Regions from separate parts of the Streptomyces sp. NPDC050842 genome, predicted to be linked through region 3. Evidence: riboswitches for the same ligand, from Rfam matches in the RefSeq annotation. Region 3 holds a riboswitch; each other region holds the start of a gene.
What was found. Region 3 has a riboswitch for cobalamin ahead of ACIBG6_RS02995 (energy-coupling factor ABC transporter permease). Riboswitches for the same ligand answer to the same signal wherever they lie in the genome.
Positions count from the first base shown of each region.

Region 1: another riboswitch for cobalamin. It lies ahead of cobN (cobaltochelatase subunit CobN); the one in region 3 lies ahead of ACIBG6_RS02995 (energy-coupling factor ABC transporter permease).
Region 2: another riboswitch for cobalamin. It lies ahead of metE (5-methyltetrahydropteroyltriglutamate--homocysteine S-methyltransferase); the one in region 3 lies ahead of ACIBG6_RS02995 (energy-coupling factor ABC transporter permease).

Region 1 covers NZ_JBITGA010000005.1:432,135-439,112, forward strand. Annotated here, with positions in the region: gene ACIBG6_RS18985 (precorrin-8X methylmutase) at 1-271, opposite strand, end outside; gene ACIBG6_RS18990 (cobalamin biosynthesis protein CobG) at 268-1,575, opposite strand; cobalamin riboswitch at 1,655-1,788, shown strand; gene cobN (cobaltochelatase subunit CobN) at 1,867-5,499, shown strand; gene ACIBG6_RS19000 (GNAT family N-acetyltransferase) at 5,583-6,449, opposite strand; gene ACIBG6_RS19005 (hypothetical protein) at 6,537-6,701, opposite strand; gene ACIBG6_RS19010 (radical SAM protein) at 6,698-6,978, opposite strand, start outside.
Region 2 covers NZ_JBITGA010000013.1:23,217-30,194, reverse strand. Annotated here, with positions in the region: gene ACIBG6_RS34410 (LLM class flavin-dependent oxidoreductase) at 1-362, opposite strand, end outside; gene ACIBG6_RS34405 (Lrp/AsnC family transcriptional regulator) at 457-927, shown strand; gene ACIBG6_RS34400 (hypothetical protein) at 1,114-2,019, shown strand; cobalamin riboswitch at 2,151-2,300, shown strand; gene metE (5-methyltetrahydropteroyltriglutamate--homocysteine S-methyltransferase) at 2,488-4,806, shown strand; gene ACIBG6_RS34390 (oxygenase MpaB family protein) at 4,901-6,064, opposite strand; gene ACIBG6_RS34385 (polyprenyl synthetase family protein) at 6,111-6,978, opposite strand, start outside.
Region 3 covers NZ_JBITGA010000001.1:673,192-680,169, forward strand. Annotated here, with positions in the region: gene ACIBG6_RS02980 (ATP-binding cassette domain-containing protein) at 1-244, opposite strand, end outside; gene cbiQ (cobalt ECF transporter T component CbiQ) at 241-990, opposite strand; gene ACIBG6_RS02990 (energy-coupling factor ABC transporter substrate-binding protein) at 997-1,398, opposite strand; gene ACIBG6_RS02995 (energy-coupling factor ABC transporter permease) at 1,395-2,093, opposite strand; cobalamin riboswitch at 2,122-2,357, opposite strand; gene ACIBG6_RS03000 (Rid family hydrolase) at 2,372-2,764, shown strand; gene ACIBG6_RS03005 (VOC family protein) at 2,813-3,205, opposite strand; gene ACIBG6_RS03010 (ArsR/SmtB family transcription factor) at 3,202-3,504, opposite strand; gene ACIBG6_RS03015 (PTS-dependent dihydroxyacetone kinase phosphotransferase subunit DhaM) at 3,571-3,981, opposite strand; gene dhaL (dihydroxyacetone kinase subunit DhaL) at 3,978-4,598, opposite strand; gene dhaK (dihydroxyacetone kinase subunit DhaK) at 4,643-5,635, opposite strand; gene ACIBG6_RS03030 (LysR substrate-binding domain-containing protein) at 5,791-6,624, opposite strand; gene ACIBG6_RS03035 (hypothetical protein) at 6,649-6,978, shown strand, end outside.

The DNA.
Region 1 (6,978 bases), on a different contig from region 3:
GGGTGACGCCGCTGGCGACCATCTGCGCGTCGCAGAGGATCGGGGCGCCGGCGCGCAGGGCCTCGCGGGCGTTCGCGGCGACCTGGGGGGAGTACGCGATGTCCTGGACGAGGTCGGTCATGCCGCAGGCGTGGATCATCCGGACCGCCACCTGGGCGACGTCGGCGGGCAGGCCCGCGAGCTCCGCCTCGGCGCGGATCGTGGCAAAGGACCTGCGGTAGATCTCCGCCCCGTCCTTCTCGTAGTCGAACATCCTGGTGCTCTCGCTCATCTCGTCGTCGTGGTGGCTGTGGTCGTGCGGGCCGTGGTCACTGCGTCGGGCAGGGCGGTACGGGGGGTGGGGACGCCGTCCACCAGGTAGGCGCCGTCGGCGGTGGCGACGACGTCGACCCAGGTGCCGTGCGGGTGCCCGCAGCGGCGCTCGCACCCGGAGAAGTGGACGGGGAGGTGGAGGCCGCGGGGGAGGCCGAGGGCGGACCCCGGGGCCGCGTCCTCGCGGACGTCCGCGAGGGACTTGGCGCACCCGGGGCGCCCGGTGCAGGCGCTGACGCCCGCCCAGGGTGAGTCGGGCCGGGTGATCAGCCCGGCGGCGGCGAGGGCCGCGAGCCGGTCGTGGTCCTGGCGGCCCGCCGCCGCCCCGACGACGACCGCACCGCGCCACGGCGTCAGCCGTACCTCCTCGGCGGGAAGCAGGGCGCGCAGTTGGGCGGCGGTGAGGCGGCCGAGGGGCGCCAGGACGTACAGGGCGGTGGCGCCGAGGGGCCCGGGGGCGAGGGGCGCGCCATCGGGGAGGTGGGGAAGGAGGTGTGGCGTGGGTACGGGCTCCGCCGCGATCCCCGCGCGGTCCAGCGCGCCCGCCGTGTCCGGGGCGCACCCCTCCGGCAGCTCCCGCACCCGCCAGGCCCCGTTCCCGGCCTCGCGGGCGGCGTCCAGGAAAGCCCCGGCGGCGGCGAGGGCGGCCCGGGGCGCGTCGGCCCCGCCGACCCGGAAGGCCCTCCCGCCCACGTACAGCAGCGCGGATCCGGAAGGGTCAGCCGGCCCCGGCTCCACTGCGACCAAGGTCACATCGCCGCCGAGGCCCGCCACGTCTCCGCGCCCGTCGTCGAGGACGAACAGGAAACGGCCGGAAAGCGCCGCCGCCCAGGGCTCGGCGCACAGCAGGGTGTCCAGCTCACGGGCCCACAACTGGACCTCGGGGCCGCCGAGTCCGTCGAGGCCGGCGGCCGGGGAGGCCGCGATGTTGCGGACGCGCTCGTGGGTGGGGGAGGGCAGCAGGCCCGCTTCCGCGAGCAGCGCGGCGAGTTCCGCCCCGCAGTCGTCCGCGAGGCCGCGCAGCTCCGCGTTCCCCCGGGACGTGATGCTGATCCGCCCGTCGCCGAGGATCTCCGCCGCGTCCGCAAGCGCTGCCACCTGACGTGCCGTCAAGCGCCCTGCGGGCAGCCGCAGTCGGGCCAGCCGGCCGTCGTCGGCGGCATGCAGGCGCAGCGCCCCGGGGCAGGCGTCGCCACGGTCCCGTATGCGAGCTTCGTCCCGTTCGGGCGTCGGGGGTGGGGTGGGCGGCATGGCGGCGAGCATACCCACGGGGAACCGGGCCACCACCGAGTGTGATCCGGCCGACTCCCCGCCCCGCCCCGCCCCGCCGACGCCACGATCTAGGATGCAGATCGGCATGGGGTCCCAGGACCCCGGGGAGGAAGCCCGGTGAGAATCCGGCGCGGTCCCGCCACTGTGAGCCCGTACCAGCGATGGCACGGGTGAGTCAGGAACTCCCTTCCCCAAGCTCTCGGCTTCGCTCGAGCAGGGGAGGCCCCAACCCACACGACCACCCGGGGCGCGGACAACCCCGAGGAAGGGCCTGCGCACGCCATGCTTCTGCTGCTGTCGCACTCCGACACCGACCTGCTCAGTGCCCGCGCGGCGAACGCCGCCTCGGCCGAGGGGGCCGGCGGCCCGGTGGAGTACCGCTTCGCCAACCCCTCCCGGCTGCCCCTCGCCGAACTCCCCGCCCTCCTCGACGGCGTCGAACTCGTCGTCGTCCGCCTTCTGGGCGGCATCCGCTCCTGGGAGGAGGGGATCGACGCGATCCGCGCCACCGGGAAGCCGGTCGTCGTGCTCAGCGGCGAACAGGCCCCCGACGCCCAGCTGATGGAGACCTCGACCGTCCCCGTCGGCGTCGCCACCGAGGCGCACGCCTACCTCGCGCACGGCGGCCCCGGGAACCTGGAGCAGCTGGCCCGCTTCCTCTCCGACACCGTCCTCCTCACCGGCCACGGCTTCGAGGCCCCGGCGCCGGCCCCCACCTGGGGCCCCCTGGAGCGCACGGCCCGTCACACGACCGGCCCGACGATCGCGGTGCTCTACTACCGCGCCCACCACATGAGCGGGAACACCGCCTTCGTGGAAACCCTCTGCGCGGCGATCGAGGACACCGGCGCCCAGGCCCTCCCCCTGTACGTGGCGTCCCTGCGCGCCCCCGAGGCGGAGCTGCTCGACCGGCTCCGTACCGCCGACGCGATCGTCACCACCGTCCTCGCGGCGGGCGGCACCAAGCCCGCCGAGGCGCAGGCCGGCGGCGACGAGGAGGCCTGGGACGCGGGCGCGCTCGCCGGGCTCGACGTGCCGATCCTCCAGGCGCTGTGCCTGACCGGTTCGCGCGAGAACTGGGAGGAGAACGACGAAGGCCTGTCGCCGCTGGACGCGGCCAGCCAGGTCGCCGTGCCCGAGTTCGACGGCCGCCTCATCACCGTCCCGTTCTCCTTCAAGGAGATCGACGCGGACGGGCTTCCTGCGTACGTCGCGGACGCCGAGCGCGCGGCCCGCGTCGCCGGGATCGCCGTCCGCCACGCCCGGCTCCGCCACATCCCGAACGCCGAGAAGAAGCTGGCGCTCGTCCTCTCCGCGTACCCGACGAAGCACTCCCGCATCGGCAACGCGGTCGGCCTGGACACCCCCGCCTCCGCCGTCTCCCTCCTCCGCCGCCTGATCGCGGAGGGCTACGACTTCGGCCCGGCCGAGGACCTCCCCGGCCTGATCTCCGGCGACGGCGACGAGCTGATCTACGCCCTCATCGACGCCGGTGGCCACGACCAGGACTGGCTGACGGAGGAGCAGCTCGCGCGCAACCCCGTCCGCATCCCGGCCGCCGACTACAAGCGCTGGTACGCGACCCTGCCCGAGGAGCTCCGTACGCACGTCGAGGAGCACTGGGGCCCGGCGCCCGGCGAGATGTTCCTCGACCGCTCCCGCAACCCGGAGGGCGACATCGTGCTCGCCGCCCTGCGCCGCGGGAACCTGCTGATCCTCATCCAGCCGCCGCGCGGCTTCGGCGAGAACCCGATCGCGATCTACCACGACCCCGATCTCCCGCCGTCGCACCACTACCTGGCCGCCTACCGCTGGATCGCCGCCCGCGCCGAGGACGGCGGCTTCGGCGCCGACGCCATGGTCCACCTGGGCAAGCACGGCAACCTGGAGTGGCTGCCCGGCAAGAACGCCGGCCTGTCCGCCGCCTGCGGCCCCGACGCGGCACTGGGCGACATCCCCCTGATCTACCCCTTCCTCGTCAACGACCCGGGCGAGGGCACGCAGGCCAAGCGGCGCGTGCACGCGACCCTCGTCGACCACCTGGTGCCGCCGATGGCGCGCGCCGAGTCGTACGGCGACATCGCGCGCCTGGAGCAGCTGCTCGACGAGTACGCGCAGATCTCCTCGATGGACCCGTCGAAGCTGCCCGCGATCCGCGCCCAGATCTGGACGCTGATCCAGGCGGCCAAGCTGGACCACGACCTGGGGCTCCAGGACCGGCCGGAGGACGACGGCTTCGACGACTTCCTGCTGCACGTCGACGGCTGGCTGTGCGAGGTCAAGGACGCCCAGATCCGCGACGGCCTGCACGTCCTGGGCGGCGCGCCGGAGGGCGAGGCCCGCGTCAACCTGGTCCTCTCGATCCTCCGCGCCCGCCAGATCTGGGGCGGTACGCAGGCGCTGCCGGGCCTGCGCGAGGCGCTGGGCCTGGACGAGTCGGCGGCGACCCGCACCACGGCCGACGAGGCGGAGGCGAAGGCGCGCGAGCTGGTGGAGACGATGGAGGCGGCGGGCTGGTCCGTCGACGCCGTCCCCACCACCTATGGTCCGGAGGTGCAGGCGGTCCTCCGCTTCGCCTGCGAGCAGGTGGTCCCCCGCCTGGCGGCCACGACGGACGAACTGACCCACGCGGTCCACGCCCTGAACGGCGGCTTCGTCCCGGCGGGTCCGTCCGGCTCCCCGCTCCGCGGCCTGGTCAACGTCCTGCCGACGGGCCGCAACTTCTACTCGGTCGACCCGAAGGCCGTGCCCTCCCGCCTCGCGTGGGAGACGGGCCAGGCCCTCGCCGACTCGCTCCTGGAGCGCTACCGCACGGACAACGGCGAGTGGCCGACCTCCGTCGGTCTTTCCCTCTGGGGTACGAGCGCGATGCGGACCGCCGGCGACGACGTGGCCGAGGCGCTGGCCCTGCTGGGCGTCCGCCCGCTCTGGGACGACGCCTCGCGCCGGGTGAACGGCCTGGAGGCCATCCCCCTCGCCGAACTGAACCGCCCGCGTGTCGACGTCACCCTCCGCATCTCGGGCTTCTTCCGAGACGCGTTCCCGCACGTCATCGCCCTCCTGGACGACGCGGTACGCCTCGTGGCAGCCCTCGACGAACCGGCCGCGGACAACTACGTCCGGGCGCACGCGCAGGCGGACCTGGCCGAGCACGGCGACGAGCGGCGCGCGACGACCCGTATCTTCGGCTCCCGGCCGGGAACGTACGGCGCGGGCATCCTCCAGCTGATCGACAGCCGCGACTGGCGCACGGACGCCGACCTCGCGGAGGTCTACACGGTGTGGGGCGGCTACGCCTACGGCCGAGGCCTCGAAGGCCGCCCGGCGCGCGCCGAGATGGAGACGGCGTACAAGCGCATCGCGGTGGCCGCTAAGAACACGGACACCCGCGAGCACGACATCGCCGACTCGGACGACTACTTCCAGTACCACGGCGGCATGGTGGCGACCGTCCGCGCGCTGAAGGGCACGGCCCCCGAGGCGTACATCGGCGACTCCACCCGCCCGGAGACGGTCCGCACGCGCACGCTGGTCGAGGAGACCTCCCGCGTCTTCCGCGCCCGCGTGGTCAACCCGCGCTGGATCGAGGCGATGCGCCGCCACGGCTACAAGGGCGCGTTCGAACTGGCGGCGACGGTCGACTACCTCTTCGGCTACGACGCCACGACGGGCGTGGTCGCCGACTGGATGTACGACAAGCTCACCCAGGAATACGTCCTCGACGCGGACAACCAGGCCTTCCTGAAGGAAGCCAACCCCTGGGCCCTGCACGGCATCGCGGAACGCCTGCTCGAAGCCGAGTCCCGCGGCATGTGGGAGAAGCCGGACCCGGAGACCCTGGCCGCCCTGCGCCAGGTCTTCCTGGAGACGGAAGGCGACCTGGAAGGCGCCGGGGGCACCGACGAGGAGGAGTGACCCTCCCTCTCACCCGCAAGGTCTCCGAAGGCCTCGCTCACCGCACGGGGGTCGGTGGACGGGGCCTTCGGCATACCCGCCCGCTACGCCCGCGTGGTGCGGCTGAAGCCGAGGGAAGCCAGCCCTTCGGACTGGCACAGCCTGTCCGAGGGACCGCCGACCTCGGTCTGGAGGAGCTGGTAGGCGGCGCCGTGGGATTGGCCCCAGTGCATCGCGGCCCGCCACAGGGCGCGGCCGAGGCCCTGTCCCCGAACCTCGGGCAGGACGGCGAAATACTGGGGCAGGAGCTGAGGACATCCGATCGCATCGGGTCGTACGTCCATGGGACCGATCGCACCCACGACGCGATCCTCGGCGACGGCGGCGAGGACCGGTCCGCACCGGCCGGCCGACATCCGGGCATGGAGAAAGCTCAGGCCTTCGGCGGCCATGGCGGCGGCGAACGGGGCGAAGGTCTCCTGCACGGCGGCCGGCCAGTCGGTGACGGGGCGCACGGGGCCACCGGGGGCGGGGCAGGGTCGGGCGGTGAAGTCCTTCAGCTGGATGCGAGTGCCGCGCGGGGAGCCGGTCTCCGGGCCGAGGGGGCGCACGACCCTGGCATTGACCACGTCGTGCACGGTGGCGAGCTTCGCAGCCAGTTCGGCTGCCTCATCCACGACGCTGTCGCGGTGGCCATAGGCGAAGACCTTGACGGTGCCGCTTCCACGCAGGGTCAGCGTGGGGATGAGGGTGCGTTCAGGCTGGTGGACCACGTCCCCGCTGAGAACCGTCTCGTCCTTCTCTCCACCCCACCGCTGATCCTTGTCGTAGGGCAGGAAGTCCCCGGTCACGGCCGCGCGCAGGATGTCATCGAAGATGCCGACGGTCAGAGCACCGGGATGCACAGGACCGAGAGTCGGCACGACCGGCGCGGTCAGCACGGGCCGGAGCCAGTCCCAGCGGAAGAACATGAGCGGCACCCTAACGGCCAGATGGTCAGGGCTCAGGCCCCGACGCGAACGCGCCAGGGCCTGAACGGAACCGACCGGATCTGTCGGTCAGTGGGGGTTGTCGTCACCGGCGTCGCAGGAGCACTCCGCGCTCTCCACGACGTCGTCCAGGTCCAGGACGGCGGTCACCGAGAGGGTGGCGACGGGCGGTGCCGCACGGCGGGCCGAGGTCGGCGGGCCGGGCAGAAGGGTCACCAGAACGGGCGGGGTCATGAGGCGTTCTCCTTGTCTCCGTGTTGGCAGTAGCTGTGCAGCGGCGCCTTCGCCTCCTGGTAGTGCTTGGCCAGGGGGCGGCAGACCCGGCACGTGCCGGATAGGGCGCAGCCCTCGCACCCACCGGTGCGAAGCATGAGGCGGTCGGCGATGGAGCCGAGCCGGGTGAGGCCGTCGATGCCTTCGGCCATGAGGTCGATCTGGTCGTCCCGGCCGACCTTGCAGATCGAGACCTTGGCGTGGGGGTCTGCGTGGAAGAAGGTGTGTCCCGCGTTGC
Region 2 (6,978 bases), on a different contig from region 3:
ATCCCGAGGGCGGCGAACTCCTGTCGCGCCCAGCCCACGCCCACGCCGAGGACGAGCCGTCCACCGCTCAGCTGATCGAGGTTGGCCGCCATCCGGGCGGTGAGCAGCGGGTGCCGGTAGGGCGCGATGAGCACGGTCGTGCCGAGCCGGACGCGGGTGGTGAGGCCGGCCAGCCAGGAGAGGGTGGTGAACGGCTCGTAGAAGGGTGCCGGATAGCGCTCGGCGACGTCGGGTGTGACGGCGATGTGGTCCGAGACCATCAGGAGGTCGTAACCCAGGCCTTCCACGGTCCGGGCCCAGTTCCGCAGGACTCCGGGGTCGGTGCCGGGTCCAAAGTTGAGGATGTTGACTCCGATCTTCACGAGAACGAGGCTAGCCAGGCGGCCGGGGCCCGCAGAAGGGCTTCCCGCCTGTTCCGGGGCCCTTCGGCCGTGGATCCGCCGGTAATCTGGCCGGATGACCGAGACCCTCGACGCGACGGACTGGGCGATCCTGAGGGAACTCCAGAAGGACGGCCGGATCGCGTACACGGAGTTGGCGCGGCGGGTGAACCTGAGCGCGTCGGCGACCAAGGAGCGGGTGCGGCGGTTGGAGGACGCCGAGGTGATCACGGGGTTCCGGGCGGAGGTGGACCTGGAGCGGACCGGCTACCCGGTGCTCGCGGTGGTCCGGCTGAAGTACCCGGGGACACGGCACGAGCCGTTGCGCCGGCTGCTCGGTGAGCGCCCGGAGTTCCTGGAGTGTCTGCGTACCACCGGGGACGACTGCTACGTCCTGAAGGTGGCGGCCACGTCGATGTCCCATCTGGAGGAGCTGGTCGACGCGCTGGCGCAGTTCGGGAGTACGACCACGAACCTCGTCCTCAGCCGGACGCTGCCGTTGCGCGGACCGGCCGAGCCGCGAGCGGACGTGCGCGCGGCTCGCTGAGATCCGGAAGGGGCGCGCGATACCGACCGCGCGCCGTCCACGTCCGACCGCACGCTCCGGCGAACGGGGCACAGGGCACTGGGGACTTCCCGACCAAGATCAATAGCCTGACGTCCGGCGCGTGACCTCGCGTCTGTCGGACAGAGAAGGCAAGCGACTCCCGTGAAACTCCCGATGTTGCAGCGCATGGCCTGGCTCACCGCGGCGACCGCGCTGCTGACGACGCTCGGCTCCGCCCCGGCAGGCGCCGCCGGGGAATGGCAGAAGGTCGGTGCCGACGCCCGCAGCGGTGTCAGCGGTCTCGCGTACGAGGGCACTACCGAGGACGGAACCGGCGTGCGCGTCCTGGCCGTGCACGACAACAAGCGCTCGGGCCAGCAGCGGCTTTCCCGGATCACCCACCGGGAAGGCTCCGACACCGTCTCCCCACTGACCTGGGACGGGCCGGAGCCGGTCGACCTCGAGGCCATCGAGGCCATCCCCGGGATGCCGGGCGAGTACCTGGCGCTGACCAGCCGCGGCGTCCTCTTCCGTGTGAAGGTCGCCGGGTCCACGGCGACGGTCGTCGACTACACGCCGCTGCCGGCGATCGGCGAGGGCGACGACTTCGAGAGCTTCGCGCTCGTCGCGCAGAACGGGAAGCTCGCCGCCCTGTGGGCGGACCGGGGTACCGGCCCGGACCGTCCCGCCACCCTGTACGCGGCGCCGCTGACGTTCGCCGCGTGGGGGCAGCCGCTGTTCGGCGCGGTGACGAACCGGACCTACCGGTCGACGCACCCGGACGACGCAGGCACGCGGCACATCTCCGACATCGCGGTGACCGCCGCCGGCCGGCTCGTCGTGGGTTCGGCGGCGGACGCCGGCGACGACGGCCCGTTCGACTCCGCGGTGAGCGACGCCGGCCGGGTGACGATCTCGGCGACGGGCCGGGTACGGGTCTCGCTCGCGGCCTCCCCGACCGTGCTCGGGACGTACCCCCAGTACAAGATCGAGGCGGTGGAGTGCCTGCCCGACTCCACGGACACCCTGCTGGGCACGGACGACGAGAACCTCGGCGGCTACGTACGGACGGTGTCCCTCTGCGGCGCCTGAGCACGACGTGACCTGACGGACTCCGGGGCCTGATGGGGCCCCGGAGTCCCCTTTGCGTGCACAGACCGCGAGGACCGGGCTACGCTGCGGGTGCAGCTGGTTCGCCCCCGTCAGCCGGACGGGACGCGTCGTAAGAGGGAACCCGGTGGGAATCCGGGACTGCCCCGCAGCGGTGAGCGGGAACGACCGCCGTCATCAGCACTGGGCCCGGGAAGGGTCTGGGAAGCGACGGCCATTAGGTGTCCTCCCCCGTGAGGACGTGCCCGCGAGTCCGAAGACCTGCCCGTTGCCCGCACGCGGACGATTCCGCGCGCGGATGTTCCGGTGACCTCGTGGGCGGGTCGGCGTACAGAGCGAGAAGGACGACCGCGTCGCACCGCGCCGGGTCGCGCCGTCCGTTCCGTCACCCCTTCGTGCCCTCGTCCCGTCACCGGGATCTCAGGGATTCATCTCGCGAAGGAGATCTCCGTGACCACCAAGTCCGCAGCCGCGGCAGCGCAGGCCACCCTGTACGGCTACCCCCGCCAGGGCGCCGACCGGGAACTGAAGAAGGCCGTCGAGGGCTACTGGCAGGGCCGCGTCACCGCCGACGCCCTCCGGACCACCGCCGCCGACCTGCGCCGCACCACCTGGCGGCAGCTCGCCGCCGCCGGTATCGACGAGGTCCCCACCGGCGACTTCTCGTACTACGACCACGTCCTCGACACCACCGTCATGGTCGGCGCGATCCCCGCCCGCCACCGGGCCGCCGTCGCGGCGGATCCGCTCGACGGGTACTTCGCCATGGCACGTGGCACCCAGGACGTCGCACCGCTGGAGATGACCAAGTGGTTCGACACCAACTACCACTATCTTGTCCCGGAGTTGGGTCCTGACACGGTCTTCGCGGCCGACTCCTCCCAGCAGGTCACGGGCCTCAGGGAAGCCCTCGACCTGGGCCTCGGCGCCCGGCCCGTCCTGGTCGGACCCGTCACCTACCTGCTTCTCGCCAAGCCGGCGCCCGGCGTGGCGGCCGACTTCGATCCGCTCACCCTCCTCGACCGGCTGCTTCCGGTGTACGCCGAGGTCCTCGCCGACCTCCGCGCGGCGGGCGCCGACTGGGTGCAGCTCGACGAGCCCGCCCTCGTCCAGGACCGCACCCCGGCGGAACTGAACACCGCCGCACGCGCCTACCGCGACCTCGGCGGCCTCACGGACCGGCCGAAGCTCCTGGTCGCCTCCTACTTCGACCGGCTCGGCGACGCCCTCCCGGTGCTGGCCAAGGCGCCGGTCGAGGGGCTGGCCCTCGACTTCACCGAGCGGGCGGCCGCCAACCTGGACGCGCTCGCCGCCGTCGGCGGCCTGCCCGGCAAGCGACTCGTCGCGGGAGTGGTCAACGGCCGCAACATCTGGGTCAACGACCTGACCGCGTCGCTCACCACGCTCGGCACCCTCCTCGGTCTCGCCGACCGCGTCGACGTGGCGGCCTCCTGCTCCCTGCTGCACGTCCCGCTCGACGCCGCCGCGGAACGCGACATCGATCCGCAGATCCTGCGCTGGCTCGCCTTCGCCCGCCAGAAGACCGACGAGATCGTCACCCTCGCGAAGGGACTCTCGCAGGGCACCGGCGCCATCACCGGCGAACTCGCCGCCAACCGCGCCGACCTCGCCTCGCGCGCCCGCTCCCCCATCACCCACGACCCGGCCGTTCGCTCCCGCGCCGACGCCGTCACCACCGCCGACACCCGCCGCTCCCAGCCGTACGCCAAGCGGGCGAACTCCCAACACGCCGCCCTCCGGCTTCCGTTGCTCCCCTCCACGACCATCGGCTCGTTCCCGCAGACCGCGGAGCTGCGGACCGCGCGGGCCGACCTGCGGGCCGGGCGGATCGACACCGCCGGCTACGAGGAGCGCATCAGGTCCGAGATCCGGGAAGTGATCGCCTTCCAGGAGAAGACCGGCCTCGACGTCCTGGTCCACGGCGAACCCGAACGCAACGACATGGTCCAGTACTTCGCCGAACAGCTCACGGGCTACCTGGCCACGCGCCACGGCTGGGTCCAGTCCTACGGCACCCGCTACGTCCGGCCGCCCGTCCTCGCCGGCGACATCTCCCGGCCCGCACCGATGACCGTCCGCTGGACGGCGTACGCCCGGTCCCTCACCGCCAAGCCCGTCAAGGGCATGCTCACCGGACCGGTCACCATGCTGGCCTGGTCCTTCGTCCGGGACGACCAGCCCCTCGCCGACACGGCCCGGCAGGTAGCCCTCGCCCTGCGCGACGAGGTGAACGACCTGGAGGCAGCGGGCACTTCGGTCATCCAGGTGGACGAGCCGGCTCTCCGCGAGACCCTGCCGCTGCGCACCGCCGACCACAGGACGTACCTGGCGTGGGCGACGGAGGCGTTCCGCCTCACGACCGCCGGAGTGCGCCCGGAGACCCAGATCCACACCCACATGTGCTACGCCGAGTTCGGCGACATCGTGCAGGCCATCGACGACCTCGACGCCGACGTCATCAGCCTGGAGGCCGCCCGCTCCCACATGCAGGTCGCCCGCGAACTCGCCGCGCACGGCTACCCGCGCGAGGCGGGACCCGGCGTCTACGACATCCACTCCCCGCGCGTCCCGAGCGCCCACGAGGCCGCCGAACTGCTCCGCACCGGCCTCGAAGCCATCCCCGCCGAGCGGCTCTGGGTCAACCCCGACTGCGGTCTGAAGACCCGAGGTTGGCCCGAGACCCGCGCCTCCCTGGAGAACCTGGTCGCGGCGGCCCGCACCGTCCGCGCGGAACTCGCCACCCCCTGACCGTGCCGTAGGGCCAGGGAATCCCCGCGCCCCCGCCCGAGCGGCGGGGGCGCGGGGATCACGAGCAGCACAGGCAGCACACACAGCACGGGGATCACGGGGAGACCGTGGCGGCCGGTGGCGTCCAGCGGCGAGTACGGGCCGAGGCGGACGAGAGGCCGTACTCCTTCCTGAGGTGCTCGGGGATGGCGTAGTGCATGACGCGTCCGCGGGTGAGGGAGGACAGTTCGAGGACGGTGGTGAGGTGGCCGAGGCGGTCCAGGGCCCACGCGCCGAGCGGGGAGCGGTCCTCGATGGTCTCCAGGACGCCGAGGAGGTGGGGGACGGACTTGACGAGCGTGTCCCAGCGGGTGCGGGGGACGTCCAGCCAGTCGGCGCAGGTGTCGCCGACGAGGTAGCGGATGAGCGCGGAGACGACCGGGTCGAAGAGGGTGCCGGGCACGACCTCCTCGTAGAGGTCGATCAGCTGCCGGGTCAGATGGGATCCCTCCGGGGAGGGGCCCATGTGGCGGATCATGTACTGGTCGAGGAAGCGGCGGGCGTCGTCGAGGGTCTTCGGTACGGCGTCCTGGTCGACGCCCAGCATGGCGCCGACCACGCGCCAGGCGTAGTAGTAGGCGTCCGCGCCTTCGGAGGTCATGTGGATGCCCAGGCGGTGGAGACTGTCAAGGACGAGCATCGAGAAGAACATCTGCCCGCCGATCATGTCCTCCTGACAGATCGGCACCCCCAAGGCCCCGGTGTCCCAGCGGTCCTCGCGGGTGAGGTGGTGGCGGATGGAGGCGTGGAGCAGGCGGACCTTCTGCGCGGCGGGGATGAAGCGACTGCCCGCCTCGAAGGCGTCGGGCCGCATCAGGTAGACGGTGAACTGGCCCGTCTCCGCCATGCGGTTGGACGGGTAGCTCAGACCGTGTGTCGTCGACAGCAGCCTCGCCACGTGCGGCACGAGGTAGCAGGCGGGCATGGCGGCGAAGGACAGCGCGGTGGAGATGTGCACGTTGTTGTCGATGAAGAACAGCCGGGCCTTCTCCATCTCCCCCCAGTCCACCCAGGCCGGCGGGGCGCTCGTGGCCCGGAGGTACTCCCGGGCGACGTCGGGCAGCCCGTCCGGCAGTGGAGCGCCGACGGTGGAGACGTACCGCATCAGGGTGTTGAACGTACCGACCTCGCCGCGTTCGAAGAGCGCGGCGACCGTGGCGTCGGCGAGTTCGTCGCCGGTCTTCCGCAGGGCGTCCGTCGACGCCTCGGTCCGGGTCATGGCAGGGCTCCTTGTTCTCCTGGTCGTCCGTCGGTCCGCCGGTCCGTCAGGATCGGCGGGCCGCCGCCGAGTACGCCAGGGCGGTGAGCGCGGCGGCGGCCGGCGCGGGCAGGTTCAGCGCGTCGAGGGCGCGGAGCGCCTCCTCGACGCGCGAGGTGATCATGGCCTCGACCCGTTCGGGTGCCCTCAGCCGCCGCATGACCGCGCGTACGGCCTCCAGGGCGTCGGGGTCGTCCGGCCGGCCGAGCAGGTCGCGCAGCCGCCCGCGGTCCTCGTCCCCGGCGAGCCGCCAGGTCTCCGCGAGGAGGGCGGTGGGCCGATGGCCGTGTACGTCGTCGGCGCCGGCCTTTCCGGTGACCTCCGGGTCTCCGAACAGGCCGAGCAGGTCGTCCCGCAGCTGGAACGCCTCGCCGAGCGGCAGTCCGTACGCCGAGTAGCCCTCGCGCAGCCGCCGCCCGGCCCCGGCCAGGGCGCCGCCGATCGACAGGGGCTGTTCGACGGTGTACTTGGCGGTCTTGTAGCGGATCACCTTCAGGGACGCCGCCGTGTCCGGGGCGGCGCCGGTGTGCAGGATCTCCAGGCACTCGCCCGCGATCAGGTCCCGGGCGAGCGCCGCCCAGAGCGGACGGGCCCGGCCGAGGTAGGCGGCCGGCAGTCCGCTGGTGACGAAGAGCTGGCCGGCGAGCGACATGAGCAGGTCCCCGACGAGCATGGCCAGCGACCGGGCACCCGCGGCGGGCCGCGGGTGGTGCTCCACCGCGTCGCGCAGGGCCAGGTGCGCGGTGGGCCGGCCGTGCCGCAGGGGACTGTCGTCGATCAGGTCGTCGTGCACGACCGCGGCCGCGTGCACGATCTCCATCGAGGCCGCCGCCCGCAGCAGCGCTTCGCTGTCGGGCTGCCCCACCGCACGCCAG
Region 3 (6,978 bases):
CCTTCCGGTCGTACGTCACCTCCGCCCCGTCCAGGAGCAGCGACCCGCTCCCGCGCCGCAGCCCCCCGCTGAGCAGCCGCAGCAGCGTCGTCTTGCCGCTGCCGTTCCGCCCGAGCAGCGCGATCGCCCGCCCCTCCGGCACCGCGAAGTCCACGTCCGACAGCACCGCCGGCCCGTCCTCGTAGGCGAAACCCGCCTTCACCAGCTCCACGACGGGCGTCGCGGAGGTCGTCGGAGACGTCACGGCAGGAACCTTTCGAGTACGAGGGTGAGGGCGACGAGCCCGCAGAGGAGCCCGCCGGCCGTCGCCAGGAACCGGCGGGAGACCGCGGCCGCGGGGACCAGGACCCGCAGGGTCCCGTCGTAGCCGCGCCCGGCGAGCCCGGACTGCAGGCGCTGGGCCCGGTCGAAGGCGCGCACGAACGACGTGGCGCCGAGGCCGGCGAGCGAGCGCCAGGTCGCCGCCCGGGTGGTGTGCCCGAGGCGGGCGGCCTGCGCCTGACGGATCTTGGACAGGGAGTCGAGGAGCAGGAAGATGATCCGGTACATCACGAGCGCCACGTCCACCACGGGAGCGGGCACCCCCGCACGGACGAGCCGGGGGAGCACGTCGGAGACGGGCGTCGTGAACGCGAAGAGCAGCACCCCCAGCGAGGCGGCGGCGGTCCGCAGCAGCAGCTCGCCCGCGTGGACGGGCCCGCCGGGCGCGAGGGCCACGAACCCCCGCGCCCCGCCCACCTCGAAGAGCAGCGGCACCGCGCCCGTGACGCAGAACCCGAGCGGCACGCGGAACGCCCGCCACAGCTGACGGCCCGCCACCCCGGCCGGGCCGAGCAGGACCACGAGCGTGGCCGCCGCGACGAGCACCGCACCCGGCCACGGCGGCAGACACACCGCGCACAGGGTGAGACCGAAGCCGAGCAGGGCCTTCTCGACGGGATGGCGGCGGCGCCAGCGACTGCTGTGCGCCGCCGCGTCGATCGGCAACATGGGCGGCTACGCGTCCTTGTCCCCGGCGTCGACGCGCGAGTCCGCACGCGCGACACCCTCCGCGCTCTCCATACCATCCCCGGCCTGCGCCAGCGCGCGGGCCTCACCCTGCCGACGTCCGCGCCGCACACCGAAGTAGTAGGCGAGGACACCGGCGCCCAGCGCCGCCTGGAGGGCGAACAGCGCCGACTCGATCTCCCCCGACGGAGGCTCGTACAGGGGGCTGAACCACGGTTCGTAGTCCGGCTGGAGCTCCGTGATCGCGGTCTCCGCCTCCGCGTCCGCCCCGGCGAACGGCTCCTCCTTGTGGTCGCCGAGCCCCAGCGCGAGCGGCAGCACCGCGAGCGCGGCGACGACGAGCAGCAGCAGGGCGTTGATCTTCGTGTTCCGGCTGACGGTGAAGCTCATCGCGCGGCCGCCTCCTCGTGTCGCTTCGTGGCGGACCGGGTCAGGACGCCCAGCCGGGTCAGCTCGCCCTTGCTGGACTGCATGAGCAGCCGCATCACGAGCACGGTGAGCAGGCCCTCGCTCACCGCCAGCGGGATCTGCGTCACGGCGAAGATGGAACCGAACTTGGCCAGGGCGCCCATGATGCCGCTCCCCTGGTCGGGGAAGGCCAGCGCGAGCTGGACGCTCGTGACGCAGTACGTGGACAGGTCGGCGACGAACGCGCCGAAGAAGACGGCGACCATCAGCGGCGCACCGAACCGGCGCACCAGCAGATAGGTCCCGTACCCCGCCCAGGGCCCGACGATCGCCATCGAGAAGGCGTTCGCGCCGAGCGTGGTGAGCCCGCCGTGGGCGAGCAGCAGCGCCTGGAAGAGCAGGGTGATCGTCCCGAGGACCGCCATGATCGGCGGTCGGAAGAGGATCGCGCCCAGACCCGTACCCGTCGGATGCGAGCAACTGCCCGTCACGGACGGGAGCTTGAGCGCGGACAGGACGAACGTGAAGGCGCCGGAGGCGCCGAGCAGCAGGGTGGACTCGGGGTTGGAGCGCACCTCGCGGGTGAGCGCGCGAACCCCGTGGACGACAAACGGAGCGGCCGCGACGCCCCAGGCGGCGGCGTGTACGGGGGGCAGATACCCCTCGGCTATATGCATGGTTGGGAGACCCTCTCCAGCACCTCGTGGATGGACAACGCACCTTGGCCGGTCTCCTGGCTGACGGTCATACGTCCCGACTCCGCCTTCCCACACCGCGGTGGTCTCCCACAACGGTCCAGTGGCTTGCCCACGGGGGTCTCCCACGGGTGTGGAGCCGGAACTCCCGATCACAGTGGCGAGGGCCGCACCGGTACTGCACCGGTTTCCCGTACACCAAGGCCCTGCGACACTAGTGCGTTGACCAGGTGCATTACAACGCGGAGGAGCACGGAGCGGTGAGTGATGTTCGACAGAGGGTCAGTTCCGGGTCGCCACTCGAACCGGAGATCGGCTTTTCCCGGGCCGTTCGAAAGGGTGCGTACGTAGCGGTCGCCGGGACCGCTCCCATCGGCGACGACGGGGCCGCCGTCGCGCCGGGCGACGTGTACGCCCAGACCGCCAGGTGTCTCGACATCGCCGAGGCGGCGCTGAAGGCGGCGGGTGCGTCCCTGGACGACGTCGTGCGCACCCGCGTCATGCTCACCGACGTGACCTCGTGGAAGGAGGCCGCGCGGGCCCACGGGGAGCGGTTCGCGGAGGTGCGGCCGGTGACGACCTTCGTCGAGGTCTCGCGGTTCATCGATCCCGCGTGGCTCGTCGAGGTGGAGCTCGACGCGGTCGTGGACTGACGACGGGGGGAGCGGGCCGACAGTCGGCCGGCCCGCCACTGCTCCGTACTACTTCGGCTCCGTCGCGATCTGGATCAGGTTGCCGCAGGTGTCGTCGAAGACGGCGGTGGTGACGGGGCCCATCTCCAGGGGCTCCTGGGTGAAGTGGACGCCGAGGCCGCGCAGACGGGCGTACTCCGCCCGCACGTCGTCGACCGCGAACTGGGCCAGCGGGATGCCGTCCTGGACCAGCGCGTCGCGGTACGGCTTGACCGCCGGATGGCCGGCGGGCTCCAGGAGGAGTTCGGTGCCGGCGGGCTCGTGGGGCGAGACGACCGTCAGCCACCGGTCCGTCTCGCCCAGCGGGACGTCGTGCTTCTTCACGAAGCCGAGGATCTCGGTGTAGAAACGCTCGGCCTTGGCCTGGTCGTCGACGAAGACGCTGGTCAGATGGATCTTCATGAGGTGCTCTTCTCCGGTCCTGGGGTGTCGGGCACGGGCCATCGCTCGGTGATGTGCCGCAGGGGGGCGGTGTTCAGGTCGTGGAACTTGTACCGGCCCTCCCGCCTGGTCTCGACGAGCCCGGCGGCCTCCAGCACGGCGAGGTGCTGGGAGACCCCCTGGCGCGAGATGCCGAGCTGATGCCTCATGCTCAGCCGCGAACAGATCTCGAACAGTGTCTGTCCGGATTTCTCCGTGAGCTCGTCGAGGATCGTGCGGCGGGTGGGGTCGGCCAAGGCTTTGAAAAGGTCGTCGGCCACCACTCCAGGATAGGCAACTCCTCGCTTGCCTATCAAGTCGACACCCTCACTCCCTGGCGCCGTCACTCACTGCTTGCGATAGGTGTACGCCTCCGAGGCCGCCGAGGCCACCGCGTCGAGATCCCCGCCCGCGCTCGCCGTCACCAGCGCCGCGACCGCGCCCTCGACGAACGGCGCGTCGATCAGCCGGGAGCCCTCCGGCAGCGCGTCGCCCTCGGCGAGCAGCGCCTTCACCGTCAGGACCGCACTGCCGAGGTCGACCAGGAGCGCCACCCCGGCGCCGCCGTCGACGGCCTCCGCCGCCGCGCGGATCAGCTCGGCGCTCGTCCCGAGACCGCCGTCGGGGAGCCCGCCCGCCGGCAGGATCGGCGCGGTCCCGCCCCCGCCCGCGAGGCCCTGGGCCAGCGCCGCCACCGCGGCCGCGACATCCGCGCTGTGCGAGACCAGCACGATGCCGACCGGCGCGGTCGCGCTCACCCGGCGCCCTCCGTACGGGCTGCGGCGGCGAGTTCGGCGAACAACAGCGCCGACGACGTCGCCCCCGGGTCCTGGTGCCCGATCGACCGCTCGCCGAGATAGCTGGCCCTGCCCTTGCGCGCCCGGAGCGGTACGGTCGCGAGGGCGCCCTCCTCGGCCGCCGCGCGCGCCGCACCGAAGGAGCTCCGCAGTCCCTCCACGGCCGGGACGAGCGCGTCCAGCATCGTCTTGTCGCCCACCTGGGCGCCACCCAACTGGCCCACAGCGGCCACCCCGGCACCGAACGCCTCCGCGAGCCGCTCCCGGGCGACACGCTCGTCCTCGCCCAGTGCCTTGCCCGTACGGCGCAGAAGTGTCCCGTACAGCGGTCCCGAAGCTCCGCCCACCGTGGAGATCAGCTGCCGTCCCGCGGCGACGAGCACCGCTCCGGGCGTCGCGGGCGGATCCTTCGCCAGCAGCTCCGCCACGGCCGCGAACCCGCGCTTCAGATTGACGCCGTGGTCGGCGTCGCCGATCGCCGAGTCCAGCTCGGTGAGCCGGTCGGCCTCACGGTCGACGGCCCCGGCCGTCGCCTCCAGCCACCGCACGAAGAAGTCCGCACCGAACGTCTCGTCCATGCCTGCGTCCTCACCCTCTCCCACTCCGTCTCCCATACCTTGTCTCACCGACCCCAGCGCAACGCGGGCGTCTGCACCGGCGCGTCCCACAAGCGCAGCAGCTCCTCGTCCACCTCGCACAGGGTCACCGAGCAGCCGGCCATGTCGAGCGACGTCACGTAGTTCCCGACGAGCGTCCGGGCGACCGGGATCCGGCGCTCGGTCAGCACCCGCTGCACCTCGGCGTTGAAGCCGTACAGTTCGAGCAGCGGGGTCGCGCCCATGCCGTTGACCAGCGCGAGCACCGGACCGGACGGGCGCAGGTCCTCGACCACGGCGTCGACGGCGTAGTCCGCGATCTCCCGCGAGGTCATCATGGCGCGTCGCTCGCGGCCCGGCTCGCCGTGGATGCCGATGCCCAACTCCAGCTCGCCGGCGGGGAGATCGAAGGTGGGGCTGCCCTTCGCGGGCGTGCTGCACGCACTCAGCGCGACCCCGAAGGACCGGCAGCGCGCGTCCACTTGGCGGGCGATCGCCTCCACCCGTTCCAGCGGGGCGCCTTCCTCGGCGGCGGCCCCCGCGATCTTCTCCACGAACAGGGTGCCCCCGGTCCCGCGCCGCCCCGCCGTGTACAGGCTGTCGGTCACCGCCACGTCATCGTCGACCAGGACCTTCGCGACCTGGATGCCCTCGTCCTCGGCGAGCTCCGCCGCCATCTCGAAGTTGAGCACGTCGCCGGTGTAGTTCTTGACGACGAACAGCACCCCGGCACCGCTGTCGACGGCGGCCGCGGCCCGTACCATCTGCTCGGGCACCGGCGACGTGAAGATTTCCCCGGGGCACGCAGCCGACAGCATCCCGGGCCCCACGAACCCGCCGTGCAACGGCTCGTGCCCGGACCCGCCCCCGGACACCAGCGCGACCTTCCCGGCCACGGGCGCGTCCCGCCGCACGACGATCCGCCGCTCCACGTCCACGGTCAGCTCGGGGTGGGCGGCGGCCATCCCCCGCAGCGCGTCGGACACGACGGTCTCCGGGACGTTGATCAACATCCGCATGGGTGTCTCCTTGGATTTCGAGGGAGGGGCGCACGTCTGGTGTCTTGGTGGCGGTTCCCGCCTTGGGCAATATCAACGTTGCCGCTGCGAACGTCATGCGGGCAAGACCGCTTCCGCGCGAGTCCTCCTCACCGGGACCGGGTGGTGCCGGGAGGTCACCACCGTCGAGGGGCCGCCGGGAGGTGTGTGGGGTGGTCCTGTCGTGCGGCGGTGCGCAGTGCTGCGATGACGGCCGTGGTCGTCGGTTTCGCGGCCTCCGTGTGACGGGTCGCGCCGAACAGGAGGCGCTGGATCGGGTGGCCTTCGAGGGGTGCCGTGCGGATGCCGGGTGTGGTCGGGTCGATGGCGGTTCGGGGGACGAGCGCGGTCGCGAGACCGGTCCGTGCGAGGGTGAGCTGGGCGGCGATGTCGGCGGTGACGTAGCGGGGCCTGGGTGTGAAGCCGGCTTGGTGACAGGCGTGCAGGATGGCCTGTCCGCAGTCCGTGGTCGGCGGCGGCACGGCCAGATCGTGCGTGGCCAGCTCCAGTAGGGCGACGGGCCCGTCGACGGCTCGGTCGGCTGCGGTGACGACGAGCAGGGGATCGTCGAGCAGCGGTGAGACCTCGATGCCCCGGGGTGTCGCGTCGGGGAGGTGGTGATAGCGCTGGCCCAGCACCACATCGACGGTGCCGAGCGTGAGTTCGCGCAGTTGCGCCTGGTCGGTGACGAGGCAGGTCACCGTGAGCTGCGGATGGAGCGTGCCCAGTGCGGCCAGTGCGGGGGCCACGATCCTGGCGACGGTCGACGGCAGCGCGGAGAGCGTGGCGGTGGTGCCGACCGTGCCCTTGATCGCTGCGATGGCGCACTCGGCCTCCTCCGCGGCGGCGAGGATCCGGTCGGCGTGTTCGCGGAGGACGCGGCCCGCTTCCGTGAGAGCGACGGTACGCCCGTCGGGACGCAGCAGATCGACCCCCACGTCGTGCCGCAGCGCGGCCAGCTGCTGGCACACGGCCCCGCCCACATTCCCGCCGACGTGGACGTGGAGCACTTCAACCACTTGGCACAGCGGCTGATCGATGCCGCTGATGCCGACGCGCTGCCCCTGTTCGCCGGCTGGCGCGCGCAACCCTGCCCCGAAGACGACCCGGTCGGCGCGGCCATGCAGCGCGTACACGTCCTACGGGAACACCGCGGCGCCTGCCATCTGGCGGCGGTGCGCCTGAGTGGGCTGAGCGCCCGAGCGGCCATGGTCATCAACCTCGGCGCCGAGCAGGCGAGCCACTACGGCTGGCAAGGGTCGCATCCCGCCGACGCAACCCAGATCCCCAGAGGGCAGCGTGCCGAACAGCTCACCGACGCGTTG